Regions from separate parts of the Pacificimonas sp. ICDLI1SI03 genome, predicted to be linked through region 2. Evidence: riboswitches for the same ligand, from Rfam matches in the RefSeq annotation. Region 2 holds a riboswitch; the other holds the start of a gene.
The links. Region 2 has a riboswitch for cobalamin ahead of ACSMXM_RS11380 (ABC transporter substrate-binding protein). Riboswitches for the same ligand answer to the same signal wherever they lie in the genome.
Positions count from the first base shown of each region.

Region 1: linked by a shared signal. The riboswitch ahead of ACSMXM_RS14310 (TonB-dependent receptor plug domain-containing protein) and the one ahead of ACSMXM_RS11380 (ABC transporter substrate-binding protein) in region 2 are both predicted to bind cobalamin.

Region 1 is NZ_JBSQAU010000002.1:473,933-490,028, forward strand. Features, by position in the region: gene ACSMXM_RS14240 (HWE histidine kinase domain-containing protein) at 1-2,248, opposite strand, end outside; gene ACSMXM_RS14245 (biliverdin-producing heme oxygenase) at 2,261-2,821, opposite strand; gene ACSMXM_RS14250 (Trm112 family protein) at 2,825-3,019, opposite strand; gene ACSMXM_RS14255 (LON peptidase substrate-binding domain-containing protein) at 3,019-3,657, opposite strand; gene ACSMXM_RS14260 (tetratricopeptide repeat protein) at 3,672-4,577, opposite strand; tRNA gene ACSMXM_RS14265 (tRNA-Gly) at 4,726-4,800, shown strand; gene ACSMXM_RS14270 (hypothetical protein) at 5,174-5,299, shown strand; gene ACSMXM_RS14275 (SMR family transporter) at 5,344-5,673, shown strand; gene ACSMXM_RS14280 (hypothetical protein) at 5,940-6,098, opposite strand; gene ACSMXM_RS14285 (efflux RND transporter periplasmic adaptor subunit) at 6,792-8,126, shown strand; gene ACSMXM_RS14290 (efflux RND transporter permease subunit) at 8,148-11,267, shown strand; gene ACSMXM_RS14295 (efflux transporter outer membrane subunit) at 11,264-12,688, shown strand; gene ACSMXM_RS14300 (hypothetical protein) at 12,737-12,904, opposite strand; gene ACSMXM_RS14305 (helix-turn-helix domain-containing protein) at 12,901-13,155, opposite strand; cobalamin riboswitch at 14,262-14,493, shown strand; gene ACSMXM_RS14310 (TonB-dependent receptor plug domain-containing protein) at 14,670-16,096, shown strand, end outside.
Region 2 is NZ_JBSQAU010000001.1:2,313,849-2,329,944, forward strand. Features, by position in the region: gene ACSMXM_RS11295 (hypothetical protein) at 1-57, opposite strand, end outside; gene flgM (flagellar biosynthesis anti-sigma factor FlgM) at 50-334, opposite strand; gene flgA (flagellar basal body P-ring formation chaperone FlgA) at 393-1,091, opposite strand; gene flgB (flagellar basal body rod protein FlgB) at 1,346-1,726, shown strand; gene flgC (flagellar basal body rod protein FlgC) at 1,735-2,133, shown strand; gene ACSMXM_RS11320 (flagellar hook assembly protein FlgD) at 2,136-2,795, shown strand; gene ACSMXM_RS11325 (flagellar hook protein FlgE) at 2,836-4,122, shown strand; gene ACSMXM_RS11330 (flagellar basal body rod protein FlgF) at 4,146-4,889, shown strand; gene flgG (flagellar basal-body rod protein FlgG) at 4,905-5,690, shown strand; gene ACSMXM_RS11340 (flagellar basal body L-ring protein FlgH) at 5,671-6,336, shown strand; gene ACSMXM_RS11345 (flagellar basal body P-ring protein FlgI) at 6,347-7,441, shown strand; gene ACSMXM_RS11350 (rod-binding protein) at 7,441-7,806, shown strand; gene ACSMXM_RS11355 (flagellar hook-associated protein FlgK) at 7,803-9,665, shown strand; gene flgL (flagellar hook-associated protein FlgL) at 9,678-10,619, shown strand; gene motA (flagellar motor stator protein MotA) at 10,702-11,568, shown strand; gene ACSMXM_RS11370 (flagellar motor protein MotB) at 11,571-12,482, shown strand; gene ACSMXM_RS11375 (amidohydrolase family protein) at 12,531-14,081, opposite strand; cobalamin riboswitch at 14,227-14,427, shown strand; gene ACSMXM_RS11380 (ABC transporter substrate-binding protein) at 14,675-15,556, shown strand; gene ACSMXM_RS11385 (FecCD family ABC transporter permease) at 15,559-16,096, shown strand, end outside.

The DNA.
Region 1 (16,096 bases), on a different contig from region 2:
CGATGATCATATTGTCTTCCAGCAACAGAACGTCGCCAGACAAGGGCGGATGCATATCTTCCTCCTGCGGCGCGGGGGCCGGTTTGGCAGCAATGCGCGTCATGCCGTCGATCTGATCGCCGGGGATGACGAAACGGGCGCGCAGGCCCGACACGTCATAGCGGATGTCTGCCTCCCCCTTCAACTCGAAGGGGACGGAACGTTCTATGATCGTCGTTCCGAAACCGCGCCGGGTCGGTGCAGTGACGGGCGGACCGCCGCGTTCCTGCCAGTTCACGATCAACGCCTCTTCCTCGTCGCGGGACAGAGTTATTTCCACCGAGCCCCTACTGTCGGCCAAGCCGCCATATTTGGCGCTGTTGGTCAGAAGTTCGTGGATCACGAGCGACATGGTGGTGAACGCCTGCGGCTTCAGCAGGACATCGGGACCGGAAATGCGCACCCGGTCGGCCTTTTCGGACAAATAGGCCGCCGCTTCGGTACGGATCAGTTCCGACAGGCTGGCGGGTGCCCATTGTTTCTTTGTGATCAGGTCATGGGCGCGGGCCAGAGCGTGGACCCGGCCGCCGATCTTTGCGGTGAAACCCTCGACATTGTCGCCCTCTGAACGTGACTGGGATATCAGGCCGCGAATCAGCGTCAGTATGTTGCGAACCCGGTGGTTCAACTCAGCGATCAGCAATTCCTGCCGCTCAGACGCCTGCTTCGCCTCTCCCGCCGCGCGGTCGGTCATCTTCAGGACAACCTCCAGCAGGGTAATCCGCAGCCATTCGGAGGCGCGGATCTGCTGCGGCGTCCACGGACGGGAACGCCCGCGCACTTCCTGTTTCCATTCGGTGAAGGAATTGCGCGGCCGCAGCTGGCCACCGCCTTCACCCGCTTCCACCGGCTTGTCGGGGTTGCCGCTCCAGGTGACAGTGTGGGCATATTCCTTGCGGAAACAGACGATATGGTCGCGCGGCTTGCGCGAAACCGGTATGGCCAGCAGCCCGGCAACGTCCGCTTCAATCGAGGCGGCGGCCGGATAGACCTCCTGCAGCCGGTCGGTCGTATAGATCTTGCTGGCGGCGGCGGTATTCAGAAAGCGGGCCAGCGGCTCGAATTCCTCGCGCGAGGGGACGGTGCCGCGCGTCTGGTACTCGCCATCGATCCACGCCGCCATGCCGTCGCATTCGCTGACGTCGCACAGGGCCTCTGCGATGGTGTCGAAATTATCCTGCAGCGTTTCGCCGCCTGCCAGCTGCGCCATCAGCCGGTCGTGCAGGTCGCGGGCCACGCTGTCATGGTCGCGCTGAGACGCAGCTTCCCTTTCCCCCAGAACGAAGGCGAACAGCTGCCCGAACAGCTCCGCCGCGCTTCTCACGTCATAGTTCAGGACGCGGGGCGACTCATGGTGACAGGCGAAGAGGCCCCACAATTTCCCTTCCCGAATGATCGAGACGGACATGGATGCGCCAACGCCCATGTTGCGCAGATATTCCAGATGGATCGGGCTGACCGCACGCGTCGCCGACATTGTCAGGTCGAGGGCTTTGCCGTCCGGCCCCTGCTGCGGCAGGATCGGCACTGGCGTCGCATCGACATCGCTGATGATCCGCAGGGTGCTGCGCAGGTACATGCGGCGCGCCTGCTTCGGAATGTCGGTGGAGGGGAAAGCAAGCCCGAAGAAACGCTCCATATGCGCTTCTCCCGCCTCTGCAATGACGGTGCCGTGGCCTTCGCCATCGTCCGACAGGCGATAGACCATGACACGGTCGAATCCGGTCAACAGCTTCATCTGCCGTGCTGCTCGGTCGGTCAGCTCCTGTACCGTCGTCGCGCGCGACAGCCGATCCACCATCGCGCGGACGCTGGCGGCATATTCGCCCGGCGCGCCGCCACCGTGGCGTTCAGCCTCCAGGATGAAGTCGCCGCCCGCGACATGCAGCGCGAAGTCGAACAGTTCCCCGCCCTCGACGATGGGAAGGCCGAACAGGCGTTCCACCGCATCCGGATCGATCAGCATGCGCATGCGTCGGCGCAACGCCTCGTTCAGGGGCTTGCCGAGCAGCTGGTCCAGCGGCGTGCCGATCAGCTCCTCTGCAGCAACACCGTAGACCTCCGCGACATTGGCGCTGGCGCGGGTAACGATCCAGTCTGTGGTGAAGGCGATCAGTGTTCCGAAAGGCTGGACATGCCCCAGAAACTGTATTTCCTCCCGCTCGCAGTTCGTCAGGTCGACGGGTGCGCCGCGGCTCGGCATATCCATTGGTACAAAACCCTAAACAATATGGGCGGCTGCCTGAGCGGCGGCCGCGAAGGTCACGAACGTCGCGCGGGCCCCGGCAAGACAGGCTGGCCTGTCCGCCACGCGAAGCTGATCCAGCGCGTTCAAGACTTTTTGGCCATGAAGATCAAGCGATTGCGCCTTAATGTAGGTTAAGGATTCATTCGTTTCCGGCGTACCGTTTCGGGCGACATGTTTGCGAATCAGTCGATTGCCCATGCGCGAACCCGCCAGAACATAAACTGGCCCGACAGGATCGCTCGCGGCAACGGGATCAAGCCGTATGGCTGGGCGAGCGTGGCCCAAGGCGGCCAGGTCGGCCAGTATCATTTCGCTCGCGGGCGGTAACGACGGCAAGTCCTTCGGCCAGTCCATGCCACCTAGCGCCGCCTCCACCGCCTCGATGGCCAACAGATGCGCAGTCAGAAAGCCCGCCAGTCCGTTCGCGGTCGTCACATCGAAGGGGGCAAAGACCGCTTCCGTATTGTCGTGATCGGCGCGGGTGCCTGCGCGCAGATAGGCGCGGAGAGACTCCGGGTTCTGTGCGAAGGCCATGCCTCAGTCCTCGATCTCGCGTGCTTCCTCGATCAACATGATCGGGATGCCGTCGCGGATCGGGTAGGCGAGACCCGCCGATTTGCTGATCAGCTCTTGCGCTTCCCGGTCGTAGCTCAACGGCTGCTTGGTCAGCGGACAGACCAGAACCTCCAGCACGCGCGGGTCGACTTCCACCTTTTCACCCCAGCCGGACATCAGTGCACCCCTCGGCTGCCGGGGGCCAGCGAATCGCCGGCAAAGCGCATCAGCGCCTCCAGCGTGGCGGCCCGGCGGGGCAGGTCTTCCGCCTCCAACAGGGCCTGTTTTTCCGCCGTGTCGAAGGGGCACACAGCGGACAGTGTGTTGACCAGGCTTTCATCGTCGGCCTGGTGGATCGATTCCCAATCGGCGGACAAATCCTCTGCATCCAGATAGGCGCGCAGTACTTCCTCCAGGCTTTGCCGGCTGGTCGCATCCAGGACGGTCGGCTGCCGGAAATCATCCAGGAAGTCGGAATAATCTGCCTCTATCTGCCGATAGGCGGTGGTGGCGCTCAATTCCTGCACCGTGCGGAACCGCGTCAGGCCCGCCAGCACGATCATAAAGCGGCCGTCATCGGTTTCGGTAAACTGGTTGATTCGGCCCAGGCCCCCGATGCCGTATAATTGCTCGCCGTCGCGCCGTTGCACCATGCCGATCAGTCGCTCGCCTGCCATGGCGTCGCGGACCATATCCAGATAGCGCGGCTCGAAAATATTTAGGGGCAGGGTTCCACGCGGCAGCATCAGCGCACCATCCAGGGGAAAGATCGGAATGCGCCGGGGCAGGCCGTCTGCGGAAATACTGCTCGTCAACCGGTGTCCCTCTCTTATGAAAACAGAATGGCCGACAGCTTTCTTCTGGCTGCCATGACCCACGGACTACCAACGCCCGAGGCCTCGAACAGTTCTAGCAGCTTCGTTTTTGCCGCACCTTCGCCATGGGTGCGGTCACGGCGGATAGACTCCAGATACTGCTCGGCGGCCTCTTCGCCGCGTCCGGAACCGGCCAGCGCCTCTGCATAATCGATACGGGCGTCATGATCGTCCGGACGCTCCTCAACCACGTCCGCCAGCGCCTTCAGCTCCGATTCGTCGACCGCATTCTCGCCCAGCACCAGCGCGGCGCGTGCCTGAACGACCTCTGCGGTGGTCGATGTTTCCGGCACACGCGCCAGCAGCGCCTTGGCCTGCTCCTCATCGCCCAGCGCAATCAGCGACACGGCCGCGCCGCCCAGGATTTCCTCATCCTCGGGTGCCTGCCCGATCAGCTGCGACAGGATTTCCAGCGATTCGCGGTGCTGTCCGGCCGTCGCCAGTTCCTTAGCGCGGGCCTTCATCTCGGCCAGTTGGTCATTGGCGTCCGGCTCTCCTTCGGCGCCCAGCTTCGGCAGAATTTCGTCCAGGAACTTCGTCAACTGCGTTTCCGACCGCACCTGCGACAGGTCGGCAAGCGGCTGCCCCTTGTGAATCGCATAAATAGTGGGGACGGATTGAACCCGGAACTGCGCCGCGATCGCAGGCTGCTGATCGACGTCGATCTTCACCAGCGTCACGCCCTTTGCGGCATAATCGGCGGCCACCTTGTCGAGGATCGGGCCCACCTGCTTGCAGGGACCGCACCATTCGGCGTGGAAATCCAGAATCACCAGTCCTGTCATCGACGGCTGGATCACGTCGCGCTCGAACGCCTCGATCTGTGCGCGGTCGCCTTCGGGGGTCATCAGCGTGGCCAAGGGAACGTCTCCTGAATCTGGTATGTGACAGCGGGGACTATATGGGCGTGCAGTCGTGAATCGCAAAGGGCTTGCGATCCGGCGCATCCCCGGTTATCAGCGCCGCTCCCCGGAAGAGGCTCTGCCCCTTCCTCCTACGACTTGTTGAGCGGGCGTAGCTCAGGGGTAGAGCACAACCTTGCCAAGGTTGGGGTCGGGCGTTCGAATCGCCTCGCCCGCTCCATTTTTCTTTAGAAAATTGAACCGCTTAAGCGGATCGCAAGTTGGCGAATTCTGCTTCCCCGCTCTGTCGGTTGCTCCGGGGAAGCGCGGGGGAAGCACAAATCGGAGTTTCGTGGCGCACTCTGGCGTTTGCATTGCGACACACTGAACCTCCCGATTCCAAGGTGCAAGGATTGGTTTGGCGTGTGTCCAGCTTGGAGTGCGATCAGTGAAGGTGTCCAATCTGATTACCCAATTCGCTTGTAATTTGAAGCGGCGGAATTTGGGCCGTTTCCAGACCGTCTGCTTCCAGTCCGACAAAGGCGAAAAGCAGCCATTCGGCAAACGACACTAATTACGGTCATCGAATCCCACAAAAAAGCCGAAAAGTAGACGTGACCTCTTCAACGGATCGCCTTATATTGTCGGTGTCGAAAATAGAGCAGCAGGGTGGTGGCTCCTGCGCCCGCTACAGCTGGTTCTTCTCTGCCTCGGCATCAATCGAACTGGGTTCGGTGTGACGCGATGAGGTTTCGCGCTCCCGGACCAAATGTGGAGCGCGAGTATGAATTACGTTTATTTGAGTTTGGCCATAATCGCTGAAGTGATCGGCACCACCTTCATGAAGCAGTCGGAAGGTTTCACGAAGCTGGTGCCGGGTCTAATCACCGGTGCCGCCTATGTGATTGCCTTCTACTTCCTGTCGCTGACACTGAAAACGATCCCGACGGGTGTTGCCTATGCAATCTGGTCGGGCGTCGGCATAGTTCTGATCGCAGCCGTGGCCTGGGTTTTCCAAGGACAGAAACTTGATGCTCCCGCCATGCTGGGCATGGGTTTGATAGTAGCTGGTGTCGTAGTGATGAACGTATTTTCGAAGGTCTCGGCTCACTGAAAAACGCGAATGTCCGCTAGTTGACCAACAACGTCGCCAGCGGACAGTCTGCAAATGACCCCAATCTCCGCCATCGAAGCGGCTTTTGTCGGACCTGAAAGCAGCCTCGAGTCAGCAAGCTGCGGAGCGGCGCGAACTAGGCCGTAAGGCGACAGTCTGCTCTTGGATTACCAGCGGCTGAAACCGGACTGTCCGATTTGGAAGCGATTGGTGCTAATTGCGATTGGTCCTCTCGGGGCGGACAGCGATCAACTTGCACGGTCTTGCTAGTCTCGAACCAAGATTGAGGTGTCGGGATTAAGGTCATCGTTCGGATCGGTCAGAATCCCTGCAGGAAACGCCGCCGAGATCGGCTTATCTTTTGTGTCCAGACACAGCACATGGTTGTTGTCCCCGTCGCCCAGATCAGCGAGCGCGACCGGCACAACCTCCCGACGCTCTCCTTCCACTGTCTGTAGGGTCACTTTCTACAGTTCGCGTTCTTTGTCACCGGGCTCATCACCATTTCCGAGAGTTGCGCTGCCGGCCCTGACGACGCGCGCCTTCCGTCGTCGTCGTGGTGGCCAGCTCCTCCGCCAGCATCTTGCAGAGAAGGCGATCGATGTGGGATAATCTCAGCGCCGAACAGAAGTAAGATCCGTGGGAGGTCTACGGATTATCAAAGATCGCCGCGGAGCAATTCCGCGACGGGTTGCGCTAGCGCTTGGCGTGGATGTCGCCTGCCCCGAGCATCAAGGTGCTGACAACCCATTCGGGACTGACGGCCGCGCCCCTGTTGGGCGTGCCGCGCGGCCCTGTCGCCTCGGCCTTCAGAAGCATCGTGGGGCACTTCACGATGACGCCCAGGCAAGGCGCCTAGTCGACCCTCTTGTCCACGCCCTTGCCCACTGTCCGGGCCGAGCTGGACGAATCGATCCCCGATAGCAGCTTTCTGGGGACGGGGGGGATGGACGGGCTTCCGTCGGCTTCGCGAGATCAGGAAGGAATACAACCAGAAACTGGCGCTGGATCCGGACCTGCGGCGAAAAATGCGGGCCTCTTGCGATACTTGGACGGGGTCAGTCTGGAAGTTGTGACACAGGAAAAAAGGGGTTGCGCGCCAATAACGGGTCAGTGTATTGCACCTTCTGGCAGGCCTGCCGTCCTCAGAGTGTGGCCGCCATTGGGAGCAGGCAATACAAGAGCAGTATTTGTCTCTGCGCTTGCGCAGCGGGCTTTCCGGAATTAATTTTTTCGCCATCACCTGGCGAACTATCGATCAGATCGAAGTTGGTCAGTTCATCCCCCATTTTGACCACTACTTATCCATAGGCCCTGAAATTTTGGCCGTGCAGCCGCAATCTGCTCGAAGCGTTTGGAGATTCACTTTGGCGTCTATCTTCGTTCGGGAACCCTGGCGGCGGCATGCTGCCCTGCTGGCGCTCGCGGGCGCGCTGCTCGTCCTCGCCGCCTGCGGATCGACCGAGGTGGAGCCGGTGGACGCACCGCCGCGCCCGGCCAAGCTGGTGACCGTCCAATCCGCCAATTCGCAGACTTCGGGCAGTTTTCCGGCGGTCGTCCGCTCTGTCCGCACCACCGATCTGGCATTTCAGGTCGGCGGGCAGATCATCGAGTGGAACGCGATCGACGGTGCGCGGTTCAGCCGCGGCGATGTGATTGCGCGGATCGAGCCGACGAGCTACGCTGCGGCCGTCAACCAAGCCGAGGCGCAGTACCTTAACGCCAGCAGCGAATATGAACGCGCGCAGCGCCTGATCGAACAGGACGCGATCTCCAAAAGCGTGGTCGAAAGCCGCCTGGCCCAGCGCCAGGTCGCCAAGGCTGCACTCGACACCGCGCAGAAAAACCTCTCCGATACCGTTCTGCGGGCACCGTTCAGCGGCGGGGTCGGGGTGACTTATGTCGAGCAGTTCCAGAATGTCGGCCCGCAGCAGCCGGTGCTGGTCCTGCAAAGCCGCGCGGTCGAGGCGGTGGTCAATGTGCCCGCCAGTTTCGTGCTGGTTTCCAACCAGCGGCGCTTTTTCAATATCTTCGTCGAGCTGGATGCGGCCCCCGGTCGCCAGTTCCCGGCGGTTTTCCGCGAGGCGCGCGGGCAGGCGGACAGCTCCACCCAGACCTTCGAGGCGCATTTCAGCTTTACCCCGCCTTCCGAATTGCTGGTGCTCACCGGGATGACGGCGACCCTGTTCTACGAGGGCGAACCGATCGGGGAAAGCGAGGGCCCCAATGGCGTCGAAGTGCCGCTGGCGGCGATCATGTCCGAGGGCGGCAAGCGTTTTGTGTGGGTGGCCAAGGGGCTCGACAAGGTGCTTGAGCGGCGCGAGATCACGATCGAGGACGGCGTCGGCGAAACCTTGCGCGCGATCACGGGGCTGAAGGCTGGAGAGACCATCGTGGCCGCCGGCGGCAATTACTTCCGCGAGGGCGACAAGGTTCGCCCCTGGGGCGAATAGCCGCGGGTCGGCGTTGCAGATATGGATATCGCAGCCTTCAGCATTCGCAACCGGTTGATCATGTGGATCGTGATCGCGCTCTCGCTGCTGGCGGGGTGGACTGCCTATCAGAACATGCCGCGCTTCGAGGATCCTGAATTCACGATCCGCACCGCGCAGATCTTCACGCAATATCCCGGCGGCTCGCCCGAACAGGTCGCGCGCGAGGTGTCGGCCCCGCTCGAAGAAGCGCTTCAGGACATGGCAGAGGTCGACGAAGTGCGCTCGGTTTCCTCGGCGGGCTTTTCAGAGCTTTCAGTCGATATCAAGTTTTCGGCCAGCCCGGACAAGGGCGCGCTGCAGGACATCTGGAACAAGCTGCGCAACAAGGTCCGCGATGCCGCCGGCGACCTGCCGCCTGGCGCCGGCCCGAGCATGGTGTTCGACGAATTCGGCGATGTTTTCGGGATCTATTACGTGCTCACCGGCGAGGGCTATTCGATGCCCGAACTGCGCACCTATGCCAAGGCGCTGCGGCAGGATCTGCTGGCGGTCGACGGTGTGGGCAAGATCAACATCGCGGCCGAACGCCAGGAGGTCATTTATGTCGAGATCTCGCGCCAGAACGCCGCCGCGCTGGGCGCCACGGTCAACGCAATCTTCCAGCAACTTTCGACCCAGAACACCGTCGTGCCCGGCGGCACTGTCGAGGTCGATGGAAAGCGCCTGATCATCACGCCGAGCGGCGATATCGATTCGGTTGCGGCGATCTCCAACCTGCTGGTTGCATCCAGCAATGGCAGCGTGGTGCAGTTGAGCGATATCGCCACAGTCACCCGGGGCCTGCGCGATCCGCCCGACTTCCTCGCCTATTGGGATGGCGAGCCGGGCCTGATCATGGGCGTGGCGGCGGTTTCGGGCAGCAATGTCGTCGCCGTGGCCGAGCGGCTTTCGCAGCGCCTTGCCGAGGTCGAAGGCCAGCGCCCGGCGGGAATTGAGATCCACGAATTCTACAACCAGGGCAAGGTGGTCGACAAATCAGTTTCCGACTTTGTGGTCAACGTGTTCCTCGCGCTGGCGATCGTGATCGGTGCGCTGGTGGTGTTCATGGGGCTGCGCTCGGGGCTCGTTATCGGGATCGGGCTGCTGCTGACCATCGCGGCAACGCTGGGCACAATGTATATGAGCGATATCCCGATGCACCGCATCTCGCTGGGCGCGCTGATCATCGCGCTGGGGATGCTGGTCGACAATGCGATCGTGGTTGTCGATGGCGTGCTGACCGGGGTGCAGCGCGGTCAGAAGATCATCGAGATATCGAGCACCATCGTCAAACGCTCGATCTGGCCGCTGCTGGGCGGGACACTGGTCGGCATCCTCGCTTTCGCGCCCATCGGCCTTGCGCCCGGCGACACCGCCGAGTTTACAGGAGACCTGTTCTGGGTGATCCTGATCTCGCTGCTTTACAGCTGGGTCTTCGCGATCACGATCACGCCGTTCCTGTGTTCGCTGCTGTTCAAGGAGGCGGCGCAGGCGTCCGAGGCTGAAGGGGGCGTGGCCGCTGAAGAGGCTCCGCAGGACAAGACCGACGGCCTGATGCAACGCTTCAAGGATATTATCGAAGTGCTGATCGCGCGCCGGGTGACCACCATCGCGGCGGCAGTGGGGCTGTTCGTCGCCTCGGTGTTCGGCTTTGGCTATGTCACGCCCGGTTTCTTCCCCGCCTCGACCACGCCGCAACTGGTGGTCGATTACTGGCTGCCCGAAGGCACCGACATCGCCCAGACCGATGCCGACATGCGCAAGCTGAGCGAATATATCAGCACGCTCGAAGGGGTGGAGCACGTCCACACGCTCGTGGGCCGGGGCACCTTGCGCTACATGCTGGTCTATCAGTTCGAGAGCACCAACGCAGCCTACGGGCAATTGCTGGTGAAGCTCGATGATTACAACCGGCTCGATACGCTGGTGCCGCAGGTGCAGCAATATATCGATGCCAATTTCACGCAGGCGCAAGGCAAGGTTTGGCGGTTTATCCTCGGGCCGGGCGGCGGTTCGAAGATCGAGGCGACCTTCAGCGGGCCCGATCCCGAAGTGCTGCGCGACCTCGCCCGGCAGGCGCAGGAGGTGTATCACGCGGATGGCAAGGCAATCGCGATCAAGGACAATTGGCGCCAGCGCGTGCCCGCGATCGAACCGGTCTATTCCGAGGTCAAGGGGCGGCGCGCAGGCGTCAGCCGGTCCGATCTGGGCGCGGCGCTGGCGCGCAATTACTCGGGTCAGCAGGTCGGCGTCTATCGCGAGAATGACGATCTGATCCCGATCATGTCGCGCGCGCCTGCGGATGAGCGCGAGAGCGTCGAGGGCCTGCCGCTGATCCAGGTGCTCGGTCCGACCGGCGCAGCGGTTCCGGTCGAACAGGTCACCGACGGCATCCAGACGATATTCCGCGACAGTCGCCTGCGGCGCACCGATAATGTCTGGTCGATCAAGGCGCAGGCCGATCCTGCTCCCGGCGAGCTGGCCGGCAATTTGCAGGCGCGGGTCCAGCCGCTGGTCGAGGCCATTGCGCTGCCGCCGGGCTACTCGCTTGAATGGGATGGGGAATCGGGCAATTCGGCAGAGGCCAACGAGAACCTCGCCAGCACGATCCCGCTGGGCTTTGGCGCGATGGTGCTGGTGACGATCTTCCTGTTCAATGCGGTGCGCCAGCCGCTGGTGATCTGGTCGGTGGTGCCTCTCGCGCTGGTGGGCGTTGTGTTCGGTCTGATCGTGATGGGCGTGCCGTTCGAATTCATGGCGATCCTCGGCGTGCTGTCGCTGGCCGGGCTGCTGATCAAGAACGCGATCGTGTTGGTGGACCAGATCGACCTTGAAATCGGCGAGGGCAAGCCGCGCATGGACGCGCTGCTCGATAGCGCCGCCAGTCGTGTGCGCCCGGTCCTGTTGGGGTCAGGCACAACGGTGCTTGGCGTGCTGCCGCTGTTCACCGATGCCTTTTTCAAATCGATGGCGGTGGTGCTGGTGTTCGGCCTGACCTTCGCGACCGCGCTGACGCTGCTGGTGGTGCCGGTGGTCTATGCCGCCGTGTTCGGCATTTCCACCGACGAGCGCGCGGACAAATCCGGCACAAGGGAAACCGGCGGGGAGGCGGCGGCATGATCGCGCGCAGGCTTCTGCTTGGCACAGCCCCGGCGGCGCTCGCGCTCGCACTGGCGGGCTGCGCCAGCCTGAGCACCCCCGAAGACATCGCCGCCGCCACCGCGCAGAGCCTGCCCGCCCTGCCGCCGCAATGGGTGGTCGAAGGCACGGTGCCGGGGGAGGTGCGCATCGGCTGGATCGAGGCGGTCGGCGATCCGGTGCTGAGCGAACTTGTGCTCGAGGCGCAGGCCAACAACCCCGATATCCGCGCCGCCGCCGCCAATCTCGACGCTTCGCGCGCGCTGGTGCGGCAAGCGCGTGCGGCGCTGTTCCCGCAGATCAACGCCAATGTGAACGCCGACCGGACCGAATCGCCCAATCCGTTCGCGCTCAATCAGGCGGTCTACACTGTCGCGGGGCAGGCACAGTGGGAGGTTGACCTGTGGGGCCGGGTGCGCGCGGGCCGCAACGCCGCCTATGCCAGCGCGCAGGCGGTCGAGGCGGATTTGCGGTTTGCGCAATATTCGCTCGCAGCCGGGGTCGCCTCGGCCTATTTTGCCAGCATCGAGGCCGCTGAACAGGTCAGTGTGGCACAGCGCACGGTCGAAGCCCTCGCTGAAATCGACCGGATCGTGCAAGTGCGATACCGCGAAGGCTTTGCCTCGCGCCAGAACACCGCGACGACCGGGGCGGATTATCAATCCGCGCTGGACAGCCTCGCCCAGACGCAGATCGCGGCGCGCAACGCCCGCCGCGCGCTGGAGGTGCTAGTCGGGCGCTATCCGGCCAATCTCGTAACCGTCGGGCGGAGCCTTCCCGAAGCACCGCCCGCGCCGCCCGCAGGGCTGCCCGCCCAACTGCTCGAACGGCGTCCGGACGTGATTGCAGCCGAGCGCAGGGTTGCCGCAGCGTTTGCCAACCTCGATCAGGCGCGGGCCGCGCAACTGCCGCAACTTGTGCTGACCGCTGTCGGAGGCGTCGCTTCCACCGATCTCGGCGACCTGCTCGATACCGATAACATTCTCTGGTCGATCATCGGCGACGTCCTGCAGCCGGTGTTCGATGCGGGCCTGCGCGGCGCACGCGAGGACGAAGCCGATGCCAACCGCCGCGCGGCGGTCGCGCTTTATGCCTCAACCGCTCTTGCCGCCCTGCGCGAGGTCGAGGACAATCTCGACGCCGTCACCGTGCTGGAGGAACGCGAACAGATACTCGCGGCCGCTGCCGACGAGGCGGGGACCGCCTACCAGCTTGCCCAGTTGCAGTACCGCGAAGGCGAGATCGACCTGATCGATGTGCTCAATTTCCAGCAGCGCCTTTTCCAGACGGAACGCAACCTGGTGAGCGTGCGCCGCCAGCGGATCGACCAATGGGTCGGGCTCAACCTCGCGCTCGGCGGATCGTGGAGTGCGGATGGTCTGCTTCCGGTGTCCACACAATAGCACCCCAATGACCGAAGTTGGGGCGCGTAGCTGCCATAGCCAGAGAGCCTAGGATCGCTGCGAAAGCGCAATCACCAATCTGGCGGCCAGCGCTTCTTCTGCGTTTGCACGCCGCGCTTTGATCTTCGAGACCAGCTGACGTTTGGAATGATCTGGCATGCTCACGATTGCGGCAAGCACCACAGCTTTCAGCAAGTCAGGATGCGCCGTAATCATATAGCGGTCCCCGGTACCTGATCGGCAGGACGACGTAGCCGCTCAACCAGCGAGCGCAGGCTGGCTGTGAGCACGAGGGTTGCGCTCCCCATCTTGATGATCTCGATCTCGTCTCTGGAAATGAGCACATAGAGTGTGCTGCGTCCGATCCCGAGATAGCGACAGGCTTCGGGTACGCGCATGGCGATCGGTTCGATGGCCTGGGGCCCGCATTGCTCGCAAGGATGCTCTGTCGTGCTCGCAGATGGCATAGCCGTCGATCCTTTCATCTTTCGGGTGATGACGGACCGACCTTGGGAAGCATGGAGGGAACAGGCCGGCCCGCCATCAGCACTGAGTATCGATCGATTAGGGCACCCTGCGCCACATGACGTTCCTACGCCGCAGCTGTCGTTCTTTCGCCGCAGCGCAGAGGCGTGGGGGCAAGCACTCCAGTCAAATGCACCGATGCTCATCGGGACGGCGAAGGACGTCCGGGCGAAAGCGGGTTACCGAACGAAAACAGCGCAGAACGCCAAGCGCCGTCGCCAATCTGTTTGATAGCAAAGAACTTTTTGAAATGAGCGCCGCAGGGGCAATATGGGTGCCGTCGCATATTACTGAACGAAACCAACCACCTGCGCCCCGACCGACGGCGGCGCTTTTATCTCGCCCTCATTTTCTTTCTTCAAATCAGACGCTTACGGACAAATACCCCACGCCGATTACGCCTGCAAGCGGAGTGCATCGCGACTGTATCCGGCGCTGCCAGCGACCTGCAGTGATAGCGTTGCGAGTGTGCTTCTGATTAGCAACCAAGCTGCAAAGTTTCTGTAGCGGCAGTGTCTAAGAGCGTCGCTAAATGATGCAACGCCAAGGCAGCGCAACGACGCGATCATCGCACACCAAGCGCCAGATATTCGGATTACGAGCGCACACGGGATACTCGACGATTGGTTGCAGCCACGCTCGTGGACGGCCTATGTGTCAGCTTCTGGGTCAATAATGTTGACGCTTTAATGTCGTGGTTTAGGGTGGGTGTGCGACGGTCGGCTTTTAGGCCGCGCATTCAATATAGAGGACATTGAACCGGCGACGAAGTTGGACCGTATGCGATCTGTCCGGCTTGCGCATTAGAAACTAAAATGCTGCCGTACGGCTTCCGACACCATTCGCGATATTTAAGAAAGGGTTGAGAATCGATCTCAGACGAAAGCGAAAGCTGGTGCCAATCCAAAGGTCGACGGATCAACATCTGGGCATTTCAGTTGGTGACCTAAACAGATACGATGGATTAAGTTCACCTACCCCCTAAAACGGCGACCATCGTCTTGCTGCGTTGCTCTGGAACTGCGCGCTTGCCGCTCATTCGACCAAAGTCTATGAGACGAGCGTCGGCAGAATCAAATGTCGATAAAGCGTGCCGGTAACGGGAACGCAGTGAGGTCTCGATAGGCCAATTCTGCGGCTGTCCCTGCAACTGTAAGCGGCGAGCGCGTAACATGGGTGGGGTTGGCTCCACAACCACTGGGCGGCAATTGTCGTCTGGGAAGGTATGTTTCGTGCGACAACCCGTGAGCCAGGAGACCGACCGGCGCGTGTCGCTCTTGCCGGGCTCATGGGATTGGCCAGGCGCGAAACGAATTTCGTCCGGGCGACGAGTAGCGGTTGGAGCCGCATCGGCAGGACTGCCGGGGGATGCACGCGTCCGTCCCTAGCAGTCTCGTCGACCGCACTCGTGCGGACGCTCCGGCCAAGTCGCCCGGCGCCCCGGAAATTCGTTCTCATGAAATACATTCACCTGTCGCTTCTGTCTTCCGTGCTTCTGCCGGCTCCATCGCTCGCTCAGACCATCGATCCCGCTGCCGATCCAGAGACATCCAACACCTCGATCGTCGTCACCGGGAACCGCGCCACCGATCCCATGCCGCTCGACCGGATCGGCGGATCGGTCACCGTCCTCGACGAGCAAATCCTCGACCGGAGGCAAGTCCGCGAGGTGTCCGACGTGCTCCGCGACGTCCCAGGGGTCGCGGTCGGACGGGTTCCCGGTCAGACACAGCTTCGGTTGCGCGGTGCTGAAGCCAACCATACGCTCGTCCTCGTTGACGGGATCGAGGTGTCGGATCCCTATGCCGGCGAGTTCGATTTCGGAACGCTTATCGCCGACGAGGCTTCGCGGATCGAGGTGCTGCGCGGACAGCAGAGCGCGATCTACGGGTCGGACGCGATCGGCGGCGTCATCCAGTACATCACTCTCGACGGCCGCGATGCGCCCGGGGCGGTCGCGCGGATCGAAGCCGGTTCGTTCGGCATGGTGAACGGTGCTGCCCGGATCGCTGGATATAGTGGCGATCTCGACTACGCGCTGTCCGCCACACTCAATACCACCGATGGCACGCCAGGCGCCCGGAACGGCACGCGCGATCTTGCGAACGACAGTGGTGCGGTGTCGCTGAAGACGACGTTCGCGCCATCAACCAATGCACGCCTCACTGGTGTATTACGCTACGCGCGCACCAATGCCGAATTCAACGACAGCGATTCCGATCCGGGAAGTCCGACCTTCGGATTCCAGGTCGATAGCCCCGGCAACCGCTTCGAGAACGAGGCTATCTATGTGCTCATCAGGGGCGAGCTAGACTTGCTCGACGATCGCTGGACCCAAGCGTTTTCGGCCCAGATCGCGGATACCCGGCGCGACGGTTTCGCTTCGACTGGACGCAGCTATGGCAGCGAGGGCCAGAGGTTGAAAGGGTCCTACGATACGACGTTGCGTATCGAGGCTGGCGGTCTGACCCACCGGGTCACGGCGGCTCTCGATGTCGAACGCGAACGCTTCCGTAACACCGATCCGACCGGCTTCGCATTCACCGGTCGCCGACAGATCGACAATGTCGGTCTCGTCGGCCAGTATGCGATCGATCTCGGAGACCGAGCGAGCGCGTCCGCATCCATCCGCAGGGACTGGAACGACCAGTTCGCCGATACAACCACGTACAGGCTTCAGGCGAGCTATCGGATCGCTGCGGCTACGCGAGTGCGCGGGGCCGTCGGATCGGGGGTGAAGAACCCCTCGTTCTACGAACTATATGGGTTCGTGGACGGCCGTTTCATCGGCAATCCCGACCTCAGGCCCGAGAAGTCGAGCGGATGGGAGATCGGGATCGACCAGTCGCTGTTCGGTGAGCGCGCTTCAATCGGGGTCACCTA
Region 2 (16,096 bases):
CGCCGAGGAAAAAGTATCGAGGCGTGCATCGAGGTCGGAGGCCGGAACCTTACTCACCGAACTCGAACGCAACCATGCTGCGCGCAATTGCCTGCGGGTCCACCGGATAGCGGCCCTCTGCGATTGCGGTTCGAATCGCGTCGATACGGCTGCGGTCTACCGGCGCATCTGCGCTGAAGGCCTGCGCGGCCGTGGCCGACAGGTCGACGTCGCTGGCTGGTTGGGGCCGGGCCGCCGTCGACACTGGCGTATCGGCCGCAGGCTTGGCGCGCGATTCGGCCGCAGACCCTGTCAGGCGGGTCGGGGCAATCACGGGCGCGGTCAATTTATTCATCACGGATGATCCTCCGAGGAGTTGGTTCTACTCCTAGAACGACCTTCGCAGCGGAAGATTAAAAGGAAATTAAAAGCGCGCCGTCGGAATCGATGCGACCGGCCAGCTTTTCCCCTGAGCTCAGGTTGACTGCCGTTACCCTGTCCCCCTCGGCGCCGTCCTCTTTGGCGATGCCTTCGACCTGGACACTGAAGCCCTTGCCACTTGCGCGAAGTACCACGCGATCGCCCCTTCGCACGGCTGGCGCGCGTTCCAGCATCGTCAGTTTCAGCGGTGTACCAGCGTTGACGGAGCGCAGAAGCTTATGGCCGATGGCTGCTTCGGCTTCGCGCAGCATGCCGCTGTTAATGGCGGACGGCGCGGGGATCAGGTCGACGTCCTTGGCGGTCACCAACGCCCCCCTGGGCAAGGAGGTTTTCAATGCGACCACCAGGGGGCGCGGCGCGTCCGGCGCGGCAAGTGCGGGAGCGGCCTCCATTAATGGCACGAAGATACGCCAGCCATCGGCATCGTTACAGCGCACGGAAAGGCTGCGGTTGGTATCTTGGGGCGCGATGTCGAGCGGCGTTTTACAGGCGCCCAGCTTCAGGCGTGGGTCGACCGGCCGCGCGCGAACGGACAGGCCCTGCTGCGTCAGAAACTCTGCGACGGTGTGATCTATGTCCGCGGTTGGCACGAACGCCGCGCGAACCGGCAGGGCATGCAGGCCGCCCCCCAGTACGAGAGCGATGATCGTCAATTTCAACCGCGGCAACATATTCCGGGACTCCGCATTCTAACTATCCCCGGTATTCCTGCAGGATCGATGCCAGATCTTGCCCGCCCGAGGGCAACAGGACGGCTTCAACTGACATGCGGCGAAAAACCGTCGGGCGCGTGTCCGTGTCGCCGTCAGAAAAATGGCGGACACCCGCCGCCTGGCTAACTTTCTTAAGAATCCCGTGGCTTGCATCTTCTGGCACAGGGGTTGCTTAGCCCCCTTCGGACGATTTGCGGAAAGGAGGGCAGACGATGGGCGTACTCGACAATTATCTGGGCGTCAGCGCCACGGCGCTAAAGGCGCGTGCACAGCGCATGGACCTGATCGCCTCCAACATCGCGAACGTCGCGACGCCGAATTACAAGGCGCGCGATATCGATTTCGCGTCTGCGCTAAAGGATGCGCAGGGCGCCTCACTGCAGCGTTCGAACGCTTCGCATCTGGGGCCGATCGGCGGCGCATCGGCGCAGGCCGGCTATCGCGTGCCGCAGCAATCGTCGCTGGACGGCAATACTGTCGAACTTGCCAGCGAGCAGGTCGCCTTTTCCGAAAACGCTGTTCGCTACGAAGCGACGCTGAGCGTGCTGAACGGCCGCATCGGTACGCTGATGTCCGCCATAAAGGGAGAATGAAGATGGGAATGAGCATCTTCGATATTTCCGGCCGCGCCATGGGCGCGCAGCTGGTACGGCTGAATACCACGGCCAGTAACATGGCCAATGCCGGTACGGTGTCCGGTAGTGCGGAAGAGGCATATCGCGCCCGCAAGGCGGTGTTTTCCGCAACGCTGGACCGGGCAAGCGACGCCCGCTCTACCGTCGATGTCGAGCGCATCGTTTCCGTCGAGGCGACGCCTGAACAGCGCTACGAACCCGGCCATCCGCAGGCGGACGAGAACGGCTTCGTATATGCCGCTGCGGTCGATACCCAGGCAGAACTCGTCGATATGCTGGAGGCGTCGCGCCACTATCAGAACAATGTGGAGGTGCTGCGAACCGCGAAGTCGCTGATGCTGAATACCTTCCGGATGGGCAGCTGATCATGGCCCTGAGCCCCATTACGACGTCCGACAACAGAGCCGCCACGACGACGGCAAGCGCGAGCGGGCAAAGTCTGGGCCAGAACGACTTTCTGCGCCTGCTGACCACGCAGTTGACCAATCAAAGCCCGCTCGATCCCATGAGCAACGAACAATTCGTCGCCCAGATGGCGCAGATATCCACCTCGACGGGCGTTGCCGAGCTGAAAGCCGAAATCAATTCCCTGCGAGAGGAGGTCGGCCAGAACCGGCTGTCCGAGGCGGCAGGCTATATTGGCCGTACCGCGATGGTCGGCGGCTATCCCGTGACCCCGGGCGAGGATGGGGTGGCCGGCACGGTCGAGGTTTCGAGCGCCGCCGAGGCGATGTTCGTTCACGTCGTCGACGCGAACGGCGACACCGTTCGATCGCTGCCCCTTGGCGCGCAGCAGCCGGGCACCACGGCATTTCAATGGGATGGCAAGACGTCTGCCGGCGATCCCGCCGGCGACGGACCCTTCCTGTTTTCCGCCGAAGCCATTCGCGCGGGCCAGTCCAGTTCCGCCTCCGCCTTTATCAAGGGCGAAGTGACCTCCGTCTCGATCAGCGGCAGCGGCGAAGCCCGCCTGGTGATCGAGGGGATGGGTCGCGTCCCGCCAGGCGCGCTCGCGCAGCTTTCCTGAATTCCGATCAAAGCCTGAATTTCACTCAAAGGACGCCACAATGTCTCTCTACGTTGCTCTCACCGGCCTTAAGGGCGCACAGACCGCCCTGGGCGTCACCTCGAACAACATCGCCAATGCCAATAGCGTCGGTTTCAAGCGCTCGCAGACCGAATTCGCCGACATCGTTGCCAGCTCCGGCATTTCCGGCAGTACGCGGGGTGCGGGTACGGTTCTGAAGGCAACGGAACAGCAGTTCCAGCAGGGCATCATCGAGACGACGGGAAATACGTTCGACATGGCGGTCAGCGGGGAAGGCTTCTTTGCCGTTCGCCCCAGCCTGGAGGGAACCGATGTCGCCTACACCCGCGCGGGGGCGTTCAATCTGAACAAGGATGGCTATGTCGTTGGCTCCAGCGGGCAGCATTTGCTCGGCTATCCGGTTGGCCCTGATGGAGCGGCAACGTCGAAAGCCCCCTCCCTGTTGCAGCCGATACAATTGCCGCAAACGTCGGGCGAGCCGGTCGCATCCTCGGTTCTTGGCCTGTCGGTCAATCTGCCAAAGGATGGCGAGGTGATCCCGGACGGGCCGCGCTATATCGGCACCCCCTACGCGTTCGATCCGGCGGACCCGCTCAGCTATAATCATTCGACGCCGGCGACCCTCTACGATGATAGCGGAACGGCGCAGGCGGCGCGCGTTTTCTATACTCGCACGTCCGCGCCCACGGCTGGCGACCCGAACAGCAGCTGGACGGTCAACATCACCATCGATGGCGAGGAAGTCGCTGCCGCTGATGGCAACCCCATCACCATGACCTTCGACGAGGACGGCGCACTCGCCGCGCCGGCGGGACCGTTCTCCCTTGCAGCATTCGATCCGGGCAATGGCGCGTCCCCCATCAACCTGACCTTCGATCCGGGGACTGCCACGTCGCAAAAGGATTCGCCGTTCACCGTCTATAATGTCGAGCAGGACGGCGTACCGCCGGGCCGGTTGAATGGTGTATCGATCGACGAATCCGGCCTGATCACCGCCGGCTTTTCCAACGGTCAGTCGAGGAATGTCGGCCGCGTCGCCATCGCCAATTTCTCCAATCCACAGGAACTGCTGCAGTCCGGCCAGTCCACCTATCAGGCGACGGGCGGCTCCGGCGATCCGCAGTTTCTGGAGGCGGGGCAGGACGGTGCCGGCAACATCCTCAGCGGCTCCATCGAGCGCGCGAACGTCGATCTGACCGAGGAACTGGTGCAGCTGATTACCGCCCAGCGCAATTTTCAGGCGAATGCCAAGACCATCGAAACCGACAATTCGATGACGCAGTCCATTCTGCAAATCCGCACCTGATCGGCTGACGGAGGAAGCGGCCCATGGACAAGATTTCCTATACGGCGCTTAGCGGCATGCGCGCGACGATGGCGGCGCAGACCGTCACCGCGAACAATCTCGCGAATGCCAGCACGACGGGCTTCCGCCGTGACTTTTCGACGACCATCGCCGCCGCGATCCATGGGTCGGACAATAAGGACAGTCGCATCCTCACCAATGAAACGGCCATGCGCGCCGATTTCAGCGAAGGGATGCTGATGACGACAGGCCGTTCGCTCGACGTGGCACTGGGATCCGGAAATTTCCTGTCGGTCCAAGCCGCCAATGGCGAGGAAGTCTATACGAGGCGCGGCGATCTAAAGATCGCCCCGTCGGGTGCGCTTGTGAACGGCGATGGACGGCCGGTTCTGGGCACGGAGGGGCCGATAACTTTGCCGCCCGCCGCCCGCATTGAGATCCAGGCCGACGGCGGCATCGCCATTCTGCCGGAAGGGGCACCGCCGGAAGCGGATATGGAAGTCGTCGCCCAGTTGAAACTGGTGACGCCCGACCCCGAAAAGCTGGAGCGCGGCGCCGATACGATGTTCAGGTTGACCGAGGGGCAGGTCGAAGCCGATCCGGCCGCGCGCCTCGCCTCCGGCCAGCTGGAAGGTTCCAATGTCGACAGCTCGGAGGAACTCGTGAACCTGCTGGAGCAGGCACGGCAGTTCGAGCTTCAGGTCGGCATTCTCACAACAGCGCGCGATCTCGATCAGTCGAGCGCGTCGCTGCTTCGCCAAGATTAATCAAGGGAGGACAGAATGACCTCGGCTTTGCACATCGCCCGTTCGGGGCTCGACGCGCAGGATATGCGCATGCGGGTGATCTCGAACAACCTCGCCAACGTCAACACGACAGGCTTCAAGCGTGACCGGGCGGATTTCGAAACGCTGATGTACCAGAATTTCGCCCAGGTCGGTGCGCCGACAAGCGCGGAGACGGAGCGCGCCGCTGGCCTGGCCGTCGGCACCGGCGTGAAGATCGCCGGCAGCGAGCGGCTCTTGGGGCAGGGCGAGCTGATGCAGACCGGCAATCCGCTCGACCTGGCGCTCGACGGACCAGGATATTTCATGGTTCGGCTGCAGGACGGAACCACCGGCTATACGCGCGATGGCGCCTTTCGCCTGTCCGAACAGGGTGAGCTGGTGACGACGCAGGGTCTGCCGCTGGAACCGGCAATCGCCATTCCGGAGGGTGCGCAGGCGGTTAGTATCGGTACCGACGGTATCGTCTCCGTGACCATTGCCGGGCAAACCGAACCCGTGGAGGTCGGTAATATCGACACCGCCAATTTCGCCAATGAAGGCGGTCTGCAGCCGATCGGTGACAATCTCTACACCGAAAGCGGCGCCAGCGGGGCGGCCATTATCGGCGCACCCGGCATCGACGGGCGCGGCCGCATTCAGCAATCATCGCTCGAATCCTCCAACGTCAACGTCGTCGAGGAGCTTGTCTCCATGATCGAGACGCAGCGCGCCTATGAGGTAAATTCGAAGGTCATCAGCACGGTCGACGGGATGCTTCGCTATGTCGCTCAGAATATCTAGCACGGCGCTTCTGACGCTGGCGGCGCTTTCGGGCTGCACGGCGGCGCTGGAAGATCGCGGGCCTTCGCCCGAATTCGCGGCAAGCTATCCGGCGCAGAACTCTGCCCCTGCGGCAGCCACCGGCGCCATTTTCCAGGCAAGCAGCTATCAAGCACTCGCCACAGGCCAGCGTGCGAGCCAGATCGGCGATATCCTCACCATCCGCCTGGTCGAGCGCACCCGCGCCTCGAAATCGCAATCCGCCAGCGGCGGGCGCAGCAGCACGACCGGCGTTACGCTGCCCGGCGTGCTGCCGTCTGGTGTCCCCAATGATTTTTTCGAGGGGGGCAGCGACATCGACTTTACCGGTGACGGTGCCGCCGACCAGCAGAATCAACTGTCGGGCGACATAACCGTCACCGTGGCCGACGTGCTGCCAAACGGTGTTCTGGCGGTGCGCGGCGAAAAGCGTGTGCGGCTGAACCGCGGCGATGAATTCATCCGCTTTTCCGGTCTTGTACGGCCCGTCGACATCACGCTCGACAATAATGTGTTGTCCACCCGCGTTGCCGACGCCCGCATTTCCTATGCCGGCACCGGCCAGGTCGCGGCGCCGTCGCGCCAGGGCTGGCTGCAACGGTTCTTTGTCGCCGTGTCTCCCTTCTAGGAAAGCTGACATGATCAAGCCGCTCATCGCCCTTTTGGCGCTCATTGCCCTCGTTGCGCCGGTACAGGCGGAGCGGTTGAAGGATCTGGGCGCCTTTGCCGGTGTCCGCAGCAACCAGTTGACGGGCTATGGCTTCGTGGTCGGCCTTGCGGGAACGGGCGACGATAATCTGCCCTACACAATAGAAAGCGTACGGGCGGCGGTCTCCCGCTTTGGCCTGACCCTGCCGCCGGGGGTAAACCCGTCGCTGAAAAACACCGCCGCCGTCATGATCACGGCGGACCTGCCTGCCTTTGCGAAGCCGGGCCAGACGATCGACATCACCGTGTCCGCGCTTGGCAAGGCGAAGTCCCTTCGCGGCGGCAGCCTGATCCTCGCGCCGTTATACGGTGCCGATGGCCAGATTTATGGCATGGCGCAGGGCAGCCTTGTGGTCGGCGGCTTTGGCGCAGAGGGCAGGGATGGCTCCCGCATTCAGGTAAATGTCCCCTCCTCCGGGCGTATTCCCGGCGGCGCGACGGTGGAGCGCATGGTGGACAGCCCCATTCATGACAGCCCCGCCCTGGTGTTCAACCTGAGAGAGGCCGATTTCAGCACGACCATGAACGTCGTGAACGCGATCAATGCGGCGGTCGGAGAGGGGACGGCCAGCGCGCTTGATGCCGTCTCCATTAAGGTTTCCGCGCCGCCGGTCGTTGAAACACGCGTGGCCCTGATCAGCATCATCGAAAATCTCGACGTGGCGAAGGCGGAAGCGCCGGCGCGGGTCGTCGTGAATTCGCGGACGGGCACCGTCGTCATTGGTAAGGACGTCAAGCTGAGTGCGGCGGCAGTATCGCACGGCAGCCTGACGGTCCGCGTCGACGAACGTCCCTATGCCAGCCAGCCTGGGCCCTTTTCCGACGGCGAGACGGTCGTCGTGGAGGATTCGGCGGTCAGCTATGAACAGGGCGACGGTCGCGTATTCCTGTTCGAACCCGGCGTGTCGCTGGCCGACCTGGTCAATGCCATCAATGCCGTGGGCGCCGCGCCCGGCGACCTGGTGGCGATCCTGGAGGCGTTGAAACAGGCGGGCGCGATGACCGCGCAGCTGGTGGTGATCTGATGTCCGATGCGATTCTTTCCGCTCGCCAGACGGCGGTAAGCAGTGCCCCGGCCCCGGATGCGGCGCAATTGTCGCGCACCGCGAAGCTGAAGGACGCGGCGGCGGATTTCGAGGCGATCTTCGCGCGTCAGATGATTTCGGCCATGCGCTCCGCCAGCCTGGGTGACGGCGTACTCGATTCCAATGCCAGCGGAACGTTTCGCGATCAGTTCGACGGCGCCGTTGCGGATATCATGGGCGGGCGCGGGGCCCTCGGCCTGGGCGACGCCCTCGTCCGTTCGGTCGACCGGACGCGCGGGGACGGCGCCCCAGCGACGGCTCCCGTTGGCCGTTCCCTCCAATCCTATAGGGACGCGGCGAGATGAACGACCTCTTTCACATCGGCGCCTCTGGTCTGCGTGCGTTTCGCGCTTCGCTGGATGTGACGGGCGGTAATGTCGCCAATGCGGATACCCCCGGCTATACGCGGCGCAGCGCCCAGATCAGCGCGCTTCCCACATCCGGCGCCAGCGGCCTGCACTATGCCGACCGCACGTCCGGATCCGGCGCGACGGTGGATGGAATCCTGCGCCAGTACGATACGTTCCTGGCGGCGGAGGTGCGTACCGGCGCGGCATTGCAGGCGCGCGATACGGCGGCAAGCCGCTGGCTGGGCGAGCTGGAATCCGCGCTCGGGACGCAGGAAACCGGGCTCGCGGCGGCCTATGACCGGTTTTACAGCGCGGCGACAGATCTTGCCGCCAGCCCGAATTCATTGTCCGCGCGCACCGTCCTGCTGGAGGTTTCGGGATCACTTGCCGAATCGTTCGGCCAGACGGGAACGGCTCTCGGCGCGCTTGAGTCCGACATTACCGGCGCAATGACGTCGAGCGCGGATGAAGCCAATACCGTGCTGCGCGCACTGGCGGACATTAATGACGGCCTGTTGCGGGCAAAGGCGGGATCGGCGACCGAGGCGGGTCTGCTCGACCAGCGCGACCAGTTCCTGTCCGAACTCGCCGAATTCGTGCCGATCCATGTGGAGGAGAACAGTTTCGGCCAATTCTCCGTACGGCTGGATAATGGCCTTGGCCAACATCTCCTGACACCCTCCCACACGTCGGAACTGGGCATCGGCAAGGACCCCCACGGCGCGCCGACCCTTATCCTCGACGCCAATTTCGCCCCGCGCGAGATCGACTTTCCTGCCTCCGGTGAACTGGCCGGGCAGCGGCAGGCGTGGGAGAAGCTGAGCCAGGCGGGCCAGGACCTCGATAAACAGGCGAACCGGTTTGCGCAGGTGATGAACGACATCCATGCCGAGGGTGTCGACCTTGCCGGTGAACGCGGCAAGCCGCTGTTCGCAACCGACGGCGTTGGCGTCGTCGCCCAAGAGGTCAATCGCGGGGATGTGTCGGTAAATGTGAAAACCGACGGCAGCGCCCTTGCTGCGGACGGCTATCAACTGGTCTATGATTCCACGACGCCACAATGGACGCTCAGCCGCACCGACGGCACTGCGCAGACCAGCGGCCTCGGAATGTTGACGCTGGATGGGATGCAGGTCGAACTGTACGGCAATGCGCGCAACGGCGACCGCTTCGTCCTGACGCCGGAAACGGGTGCCGCGCATATGCGGCTGGAAATGGACGATCCGGCCGATCTCGCGATGGCCGCCGCCTTTCAGGTGACGTCGTCCAGCGGATTTGCCGGTGGCGCGACACTGTCCGTTGACGATGCCGCCGCGCTTTCCGGAACGGCGCCGCACCGCTTTACGTGGACGGCTGCTGATGAGGTTCAGATCATCGATGCGAATGACGTCGTGATTGGGACGGAAGCGTTCGTTCCCGGTATGGCGCTGGAGGGCGCAGGATATCGTCTGACCGTTTCGGGACAGCCCGCAGTCGGCGACACGCTTACCGTGTCCGCAACGCCGGCTGGTTATGAGGATAATTCCAATTTGCAGGCGATGCTGGCACGCGGCGATACGCAGCAGGAAGCGTTCGAGGAACGCTTCGCGCAATTGCGGACACGCATATCCTCCTCTTATTCCGAGGCGCAAAGCCGGGCGGAAGTTTCCGCCATCGTCGCAGAGCAATCCGCGATGGGGCTTGCCAATGCCCAGGGCGTGAACCTCGACGAGGAGGCCGCCAACCTGGTCCGCTATCAACAGGGATATCAGGCCTCGACCCGCATTATCGCCGCCGCCAGCGAGATGTTCGATTCGCTGCTGGCAATTCGCTGACGGAGATTCTTGATGCGCATCGCAACCTCCTCCTGGTATCGGCACCAGACTGAAACCATGCTCGACAAGCAGGCGAAGATTGCCGGCCTGCAGGAGCAGATTGCGACCGGGCGCCGTTTCACGTCGGCGTCAGCCGATCCGGCTGCGGCGCAACGCGCCGATACGATCAAGCGGGCTATCAGCGACAATGATCAGGCGCTGCGCAATTCGGCAAGCGTGACGGAACGGCTGCAGGCCAGCGGCCTTGCGCTGGAGGGCATGAGCGACATCATGCAGCGCATGAACGAGCTCGCCATTTCCGCGTCCAGCGATACGCTGAGCGGAGACGACAGGCGTACGATCGCCGTGGAAGTCGACCAGCTGAAGGCGCAGTTTCTGCAATTGTCGAATGCGCGTTCCGCGGACGGCACCTATGTCTTTTCCGGCGGGGCGAGCGGTACGCCTGCCTTTGCGGCCCAGCCGGACGGAAGCGTCCGTTACGAAGGCAGCGGGAAGGCGATCCGCGTACCCGTCGGCGCCGGCAATCTTGTCGCCGCCGGCGATGCCGCCGATAGCTTTCTGGTCCGACCGGATGGCGAGGGTGGGGATACTTCGGTCTTCGACCTCTTCGATCAATTTTCCGGGCTGATGCGAGCGGGTGATCCGGACGGGGAAACACCGGAACAGCGCGCGGCGCGCCACGCAGGAATGGAGGATATGCTCGTTCAGCTGAAAAGCAGCGCCGACGGCATTTTCGACGTACAGGCGGCCCAGGGCAGCCGCCTGTCGGTGCTGGAGAGCGAAGAACGGCGCCTGGAAGACATGTCCGTCGACCTGGAGGCCACCCGGTCCACCCTGGAAGATACGGATGTCACCGCTGCCATTGTCGACCTGGAAAGATATGCGACGATCCTGAAGGCGATCCAGGCCAGTTTCGGCAAGGTGGCGAGCCTCAGCCTTTTCGACCGCCTGTAACCGGTCCGACCCCCATACCTTAAGTTCCGCACCGCTCCGTCGTTACGTGTTTGGTCAAGCAAGTTTTCCAGGAGCGGTCTAAATGGTCTTCGGCGTCGGGCTGCTCATCCTGTTTGCCATGGTATTCGGGGGATATATTCTTGCGGGCGGCCATATGGGTCCGCTGCTTCATTCGCTTCCCTATGAAATGATGATCATCGGCGGCGCCGCCGTCGGCGCGCTCGTCATCGGCAATTCCGTCCGGGCGGTGAAACATCTGGGCGGCAGCTTCAAGAAGATCCTCAGCGGCCCAAGGTGGAAGGACGAGGATTATCTGAACGCGATCTTCGTCGTCAGCCGCCTGACGAAACTCCTCAAGAACGAGGGGCCAGTCGCGCTCGAAAGCCATGTGGAAAACCCGCAGGAGAGCGAAATCTTCCGCGACTATCCGCGCCTGATGGCGGATACCTTCTTCATCCACTTCGTGACCGACGCGCTGCGCCTGCAGGTCATTGCGCCAGGCGGCCTCGACGCCTTTCAGGTCGAGGAGGTCATGGACAATGCGCTGAAGACGCATTTGCACCATGAGGACGAAACCGTTCACATGCTGGAGAGCCTCGCAGATGGCCTGCCCGCCCTCGGCATCGTCGCCGCCGTGCTGGGCGTTATCAAGACCATGGGGTCCATCGATCAGCCGCCTGCCGTGCTCGGCGCAATGATCGGCGGCGCTCTGGTCGGCACCTTTCTGGGCGTGTTTCTGGCCTATGGCATCGCCTCTCCCTGCGCGTCACGCCTGAAACAGGTGCTGAGAGAGGACGCCGAAATCTATCACGTCGCGAAACAGATCATCATCGCGTCGTTGCGGAACAGCCCGCAGGCGCTGGTCGTGGAGGCCGCGCGCACGAGCATCAGCCCGCATAATCAGCCCAGCTTTGCCGCCGTGTTCGACGGCCTGCGCGAGGCGGCATGACCATGTTGGAACTCGTCGAAGACCGTCCGCGCCCCGCCCCCATCATCGTGAAGCGCGTCATAGAGGGTGGCGGCGGACACCATGGCGGCGCGTGGAAAGTGGCCTATGCCGACTTCGTGACGGCAATGATGGCATTCTTCCTGATCATGTGGATTCTGGGCGCCACGTCGGAGGACCAGCGCAAAGGCATTGCGGATTATTTCCGGCCCACTCTCGCGACGCAATCGGCGGGCGGCGGTGCCAACGGCCTGCTCGCCGGGCGATCGATGAACGAGAAGGACGGTATCGCCAAATCCGCAACCACTGCCCTGGCCTCGCTCCGGCAGCCAATCGATCAGATAGAAACGTTCACCGACGATACCGCCGCGACCCGCACCCTGGCGCGCGACCTGCAATCCTTTGAAAGTTTCCGGCTGAAACTGCTGTCGATTATCGAATCCGATCCCCAGCTCGCCAGCATGTCGGAGCAGATGCACCTGACCCTGACGCCGGAGGGATTGCGGCTGGAGGTTACCGATGCGCCCGGTTCCGCCATGTTCGCGGTGGGCGAGACGGGGGCAGTCAACATGGCGAGGCCAATCCTGGCCGGTATCGCCACGGCCCTTGCCGAAATCGACAATGACATTGCGGTCCGTGGCCACACCGATGGGCGCGGCTATGCCAGCCCCAAGCGAATGAACAACTGGCTGCTGTCAGCGGCCCGCGCCGACGCGACGCGACAGGAATTGCTGGGCGGCGGCGTCGACCCGGCCCGCATCGCGCGCATAGAGGGCACCGCCGACCGCGAACTGCGCGCCAGCGATGACCCGCTGGACGAGCGTAACCGACGAATTTCCATCACCATGCTGTTCTCAGACCCCAACGCTCCCGTGCCGGAGGGGCCGTTCTTTCGCGAAGGCGGCGACGCACAATAGGACGGGCACCGAGCGACATGCGCGGTGCCCTCGTCCCTGCCAATGTCCTTATTGAGCGCCGCGCTTAATGCCTTCGCCCGGGAACAGATTGGGCGTGATTTCGCCGTTTTGTACCATCACCTTGCCGTCGACGAGGACATAGCGATAGCCGCTTGAGGGCTGCTGCGGATCCTCGAAGGTGGCATTGTCGGTGACGGTCGCGGGGTCGAAGATGACGATGTCGGCGTCCGCGCCTACATCGATGCGCCCCTTGCGCGCCATGGCGGGGGCGACCTTTTCCAGGCGACGAGCCGGCATGATCGTCATTTTGCTGAGGGCGGTGTTCAGGTCCAGCACGCCGCGTTCGCGCACGAAATGGCCGAGCACGCGGCTGAAGCTGCCGGCGCCGCGCGGATGCACCTTTGGATCGTTCATGACCATGCCGTCGGAGGCAATGGAAACGAAGGGATCGGCCATGGCCGCGTCGATCGCCTCCTGCGGGATCATGAAAATGACCACCGTCCCCTCCGGGTTTTCCTTGCGGTATTTGTTGAAGGTTTCTTCGGTCAGACGCTCGCCCGTGGCGGTCCACTGCACGTCGCCATAGGTGACGTTGGAACGCTCCTGCCAGCCTTCGGAAAAGAATTCGGAACCGAGTGCCGTCGATCCCGCCTCATAGGGGTAGGCCTCCGTCGTGACGTCGACGCCGTTCGCGGCCGCACCCTTCATGATTTCGATAACCGTTGGTGCATCGCCGAGCGCGGTCGACGTGACGTGGACCAGCTGCAGCGCGGCGCCTGTTGCCGCAGCGTCCGCGATCAGCTCATTGGCGACGGCGATGGGCATGCCGGGCGCACGGCTTTCCTCGCGCATACGTACATGGACAAAGACGGGCACGTCTGCTTCCGCCGCGGTCTTGAACGCGCGATAGATTTCGCGGCGACCGATGCCCGGCGCATATTCCAGACCGATGCCGATCCCCAATGCGCCGGCGTCGATTTCACGCTTCACCGCAGCGAGGATCGCATCCTCCTGCTCTTCATTCGCCGGGGTGGTAAGCGCGGCGGGGGCGAGGGTCGTTGCGCTGCTGCTGAGCGCGCCGTTCATGACGCAATTCTCTTCGGTCAGAACCTCTATGCGCGCGCACAGGAACGAAGCGGTCGCGCCGAAATTGATCAGTGCCTTGCCTGTTTTGTTGGCATAATAGTCGGCCACCGGCATGACGCCGGATTCCATTTCCATGGCCGTCGTGACACCGTCCAGCAGCTGGAAACTCTGGCTCTTCGGATCCTGTCCATGCGCGTGATAGTCGATGAAGCCCGGCGCCACGACTTGGCCGGTGGCATCCAGAACCTGCCTGCCGTTCAACGGTGTCGTGGCAATTGCCGCGACCGTGCCGTCATTAATGCCGACATTCGCAACCTCGTCGCGCCCGCTGGCCGGATCGATGACACGGCCGCCCTGGATCACGATGTCATAGGTGGCGTTCGCGTCATTTGCACTTGTCTGAGCACCCGCCATGCCCGGCAGCAAAAGCGCTGTGGAACAGACCAGAGCCGCCACTGCGGTCGTGATGCGGATACGGAGACGGTGGCTGCGGATTGCGCGAAATTCGGTCATGTGAAGCTCCCTCTGAATGCGCAATGATCTATGCCGGTGCCGCAAGAAAAGAAAGGGCACGGAAGATGGGTCTGGCGCTGGGTCGCTGAAACGCGCGCGGCCAAGCGGCGCCCGCTGCCCCCTGTTGACCGTCGCGCATGGAGGCGGCAAGGACCGTCGGGACGGTGCCTGTCCGCCAATAGGGGGGCAGGCTAAGAGGGAAGCCGGTGTGACGCCGGCGCTGTGCCCGCAACTGTATGCCGGGAATTCCGGGCCAAGACGTCACTGGACGCAGCATTGCGCCGGGAAGACGGCCCAGGGGTATCGATCGGCAAGTCAGGAAACCTGCCGTCGCGTCGTTCATCCGGGGCCGGGTCAGCCCGTCGGGGTCGGAAACAGCCGTTTCCAGCGTAGCGACAGATATTGGCCGCCACTTGGCGCCGTCGGGGTGTGGGTCCGGCAGAATTGCCGATCCATTCTCGCGCGGCGGGCCCTGCTGTCACTTGCCAGCGCGCGACCCAGGCCCGCGCGCCGGTTCATGCGGAACCGTTCATGCAACCTCTCCAGTATCTGTTTCCGTCAGGCACCGCGGCAAGGATTTTGCTGTAGCGTCGATGAAAGCCTTGCTGACCCTTCTGATTCTATCTGCGCTGGCGGCGTGCGGGGCGGAGACGCCTGTGCCAGAGGCCCAGGCGGACCACCGGCCGCGGCGCATCGTCAGCCTGGATTATTGCGCCGACCAATATGTCCTGAAATTCGCCGATCGCCAGGATATCCTCGCGCTGTCGCCCTATGCGCGTGAAAGCTTTTCCTACATGCGGGAGCAGGCGGTCGGCCTCAGGAGCGTGCAGCCGCATGCCGAAAACATTCTGGCCCTGCGACCTGATCTTGTCGTCCGCTCCTTTGGCGGCGGGCCGAACATGGCGGCGTTTCTGGAACAGGCCGGGGTATCCGTCGTGCAACTGGGCTATCCGGCGTCCCTCGCCGATGTCCGCGAAGAGGTGACGCGCCTGTCGGCAGCGTTGGGAAATGCGCAGGCGGGGCGCGAAGTCGTCCAGCATATGGACGAACGGCTCGCCCGCATTGGCCCTGACGCGCGCGCCCGCACCGCGCTTTATCTGACGCCCTCGGGTGTCACGACCGGGCCGGATACCCTGGTCAACGAGATGATCGAGGCGGCGGGTTTCCGCAATTTCCAGCGCCGCAAGGGCTGGAATCCCCTTCCGTTGGAGCGGCTTGCCTATCGGCGGCCCGATATCATCGCGGCCGCCTCCTTTGGCGAGGGGGCGAACAAGGTCGATAATTGGAGTGCGGCGCGCCATCCGATCGCCCGGGCGCAGCTGCGTGACAGGCCGGTGGTTTCCATGTCCGGCGCGTGGACGTCGTGCGGCGGCTGGTTTTTGCTGGACGCGGTAGAGGCGCTCGCCAAGACGCCTGCGGCTGCCATGGCCGATGCCGGTCCTGCAGCCGGGCGCGGGCGCGGGGGCGGGTCGTGAACATGCGCGCGCTGGTGATCCTGACGCTGTGCTGGCTGGCAGCGACGATGGCGGCGCTCATGCTTGGGTCTGTCCCCATCGATGCCGGGCGCATCCTTGCGGCCGCCCTCGGTTTCGGTAGTGCGGGCGACCAGATCGTCATCTGGCAAATCCGCCTGCCGCGTACCCTCGCCGCGTCGCTCGTGGGCGCGGCGCTGGGGATGAGCGGGGCCGCGCTGCAGGGACTGTTGCGAAATCCGCTGGCGGAACCGGGCGTGCTTGGTGTTTCCGCCAGTGCCGCGCTCGCCGCGACGACGGCGCTCTATTTTGGTCTGACCGCCGCCGGTCCGCTCGTCCTGCCGCTGGCGGCGATCGCGGGCGCACTGGCGGCGACCTTCATCGTGGCTGCCGCTGCGCTACGGACGCGGTCGGTGGTAACGCTGATCCTGATTGGCGTTGGCTTGTCCAGCTTTTCCGCCGCGCTGATGGCGCTGCTGATGAATTTCGCGCCCAACCCCTTTTCGCTCGCGGATATGGTGAATTGGATGTTGGGTACCGTCG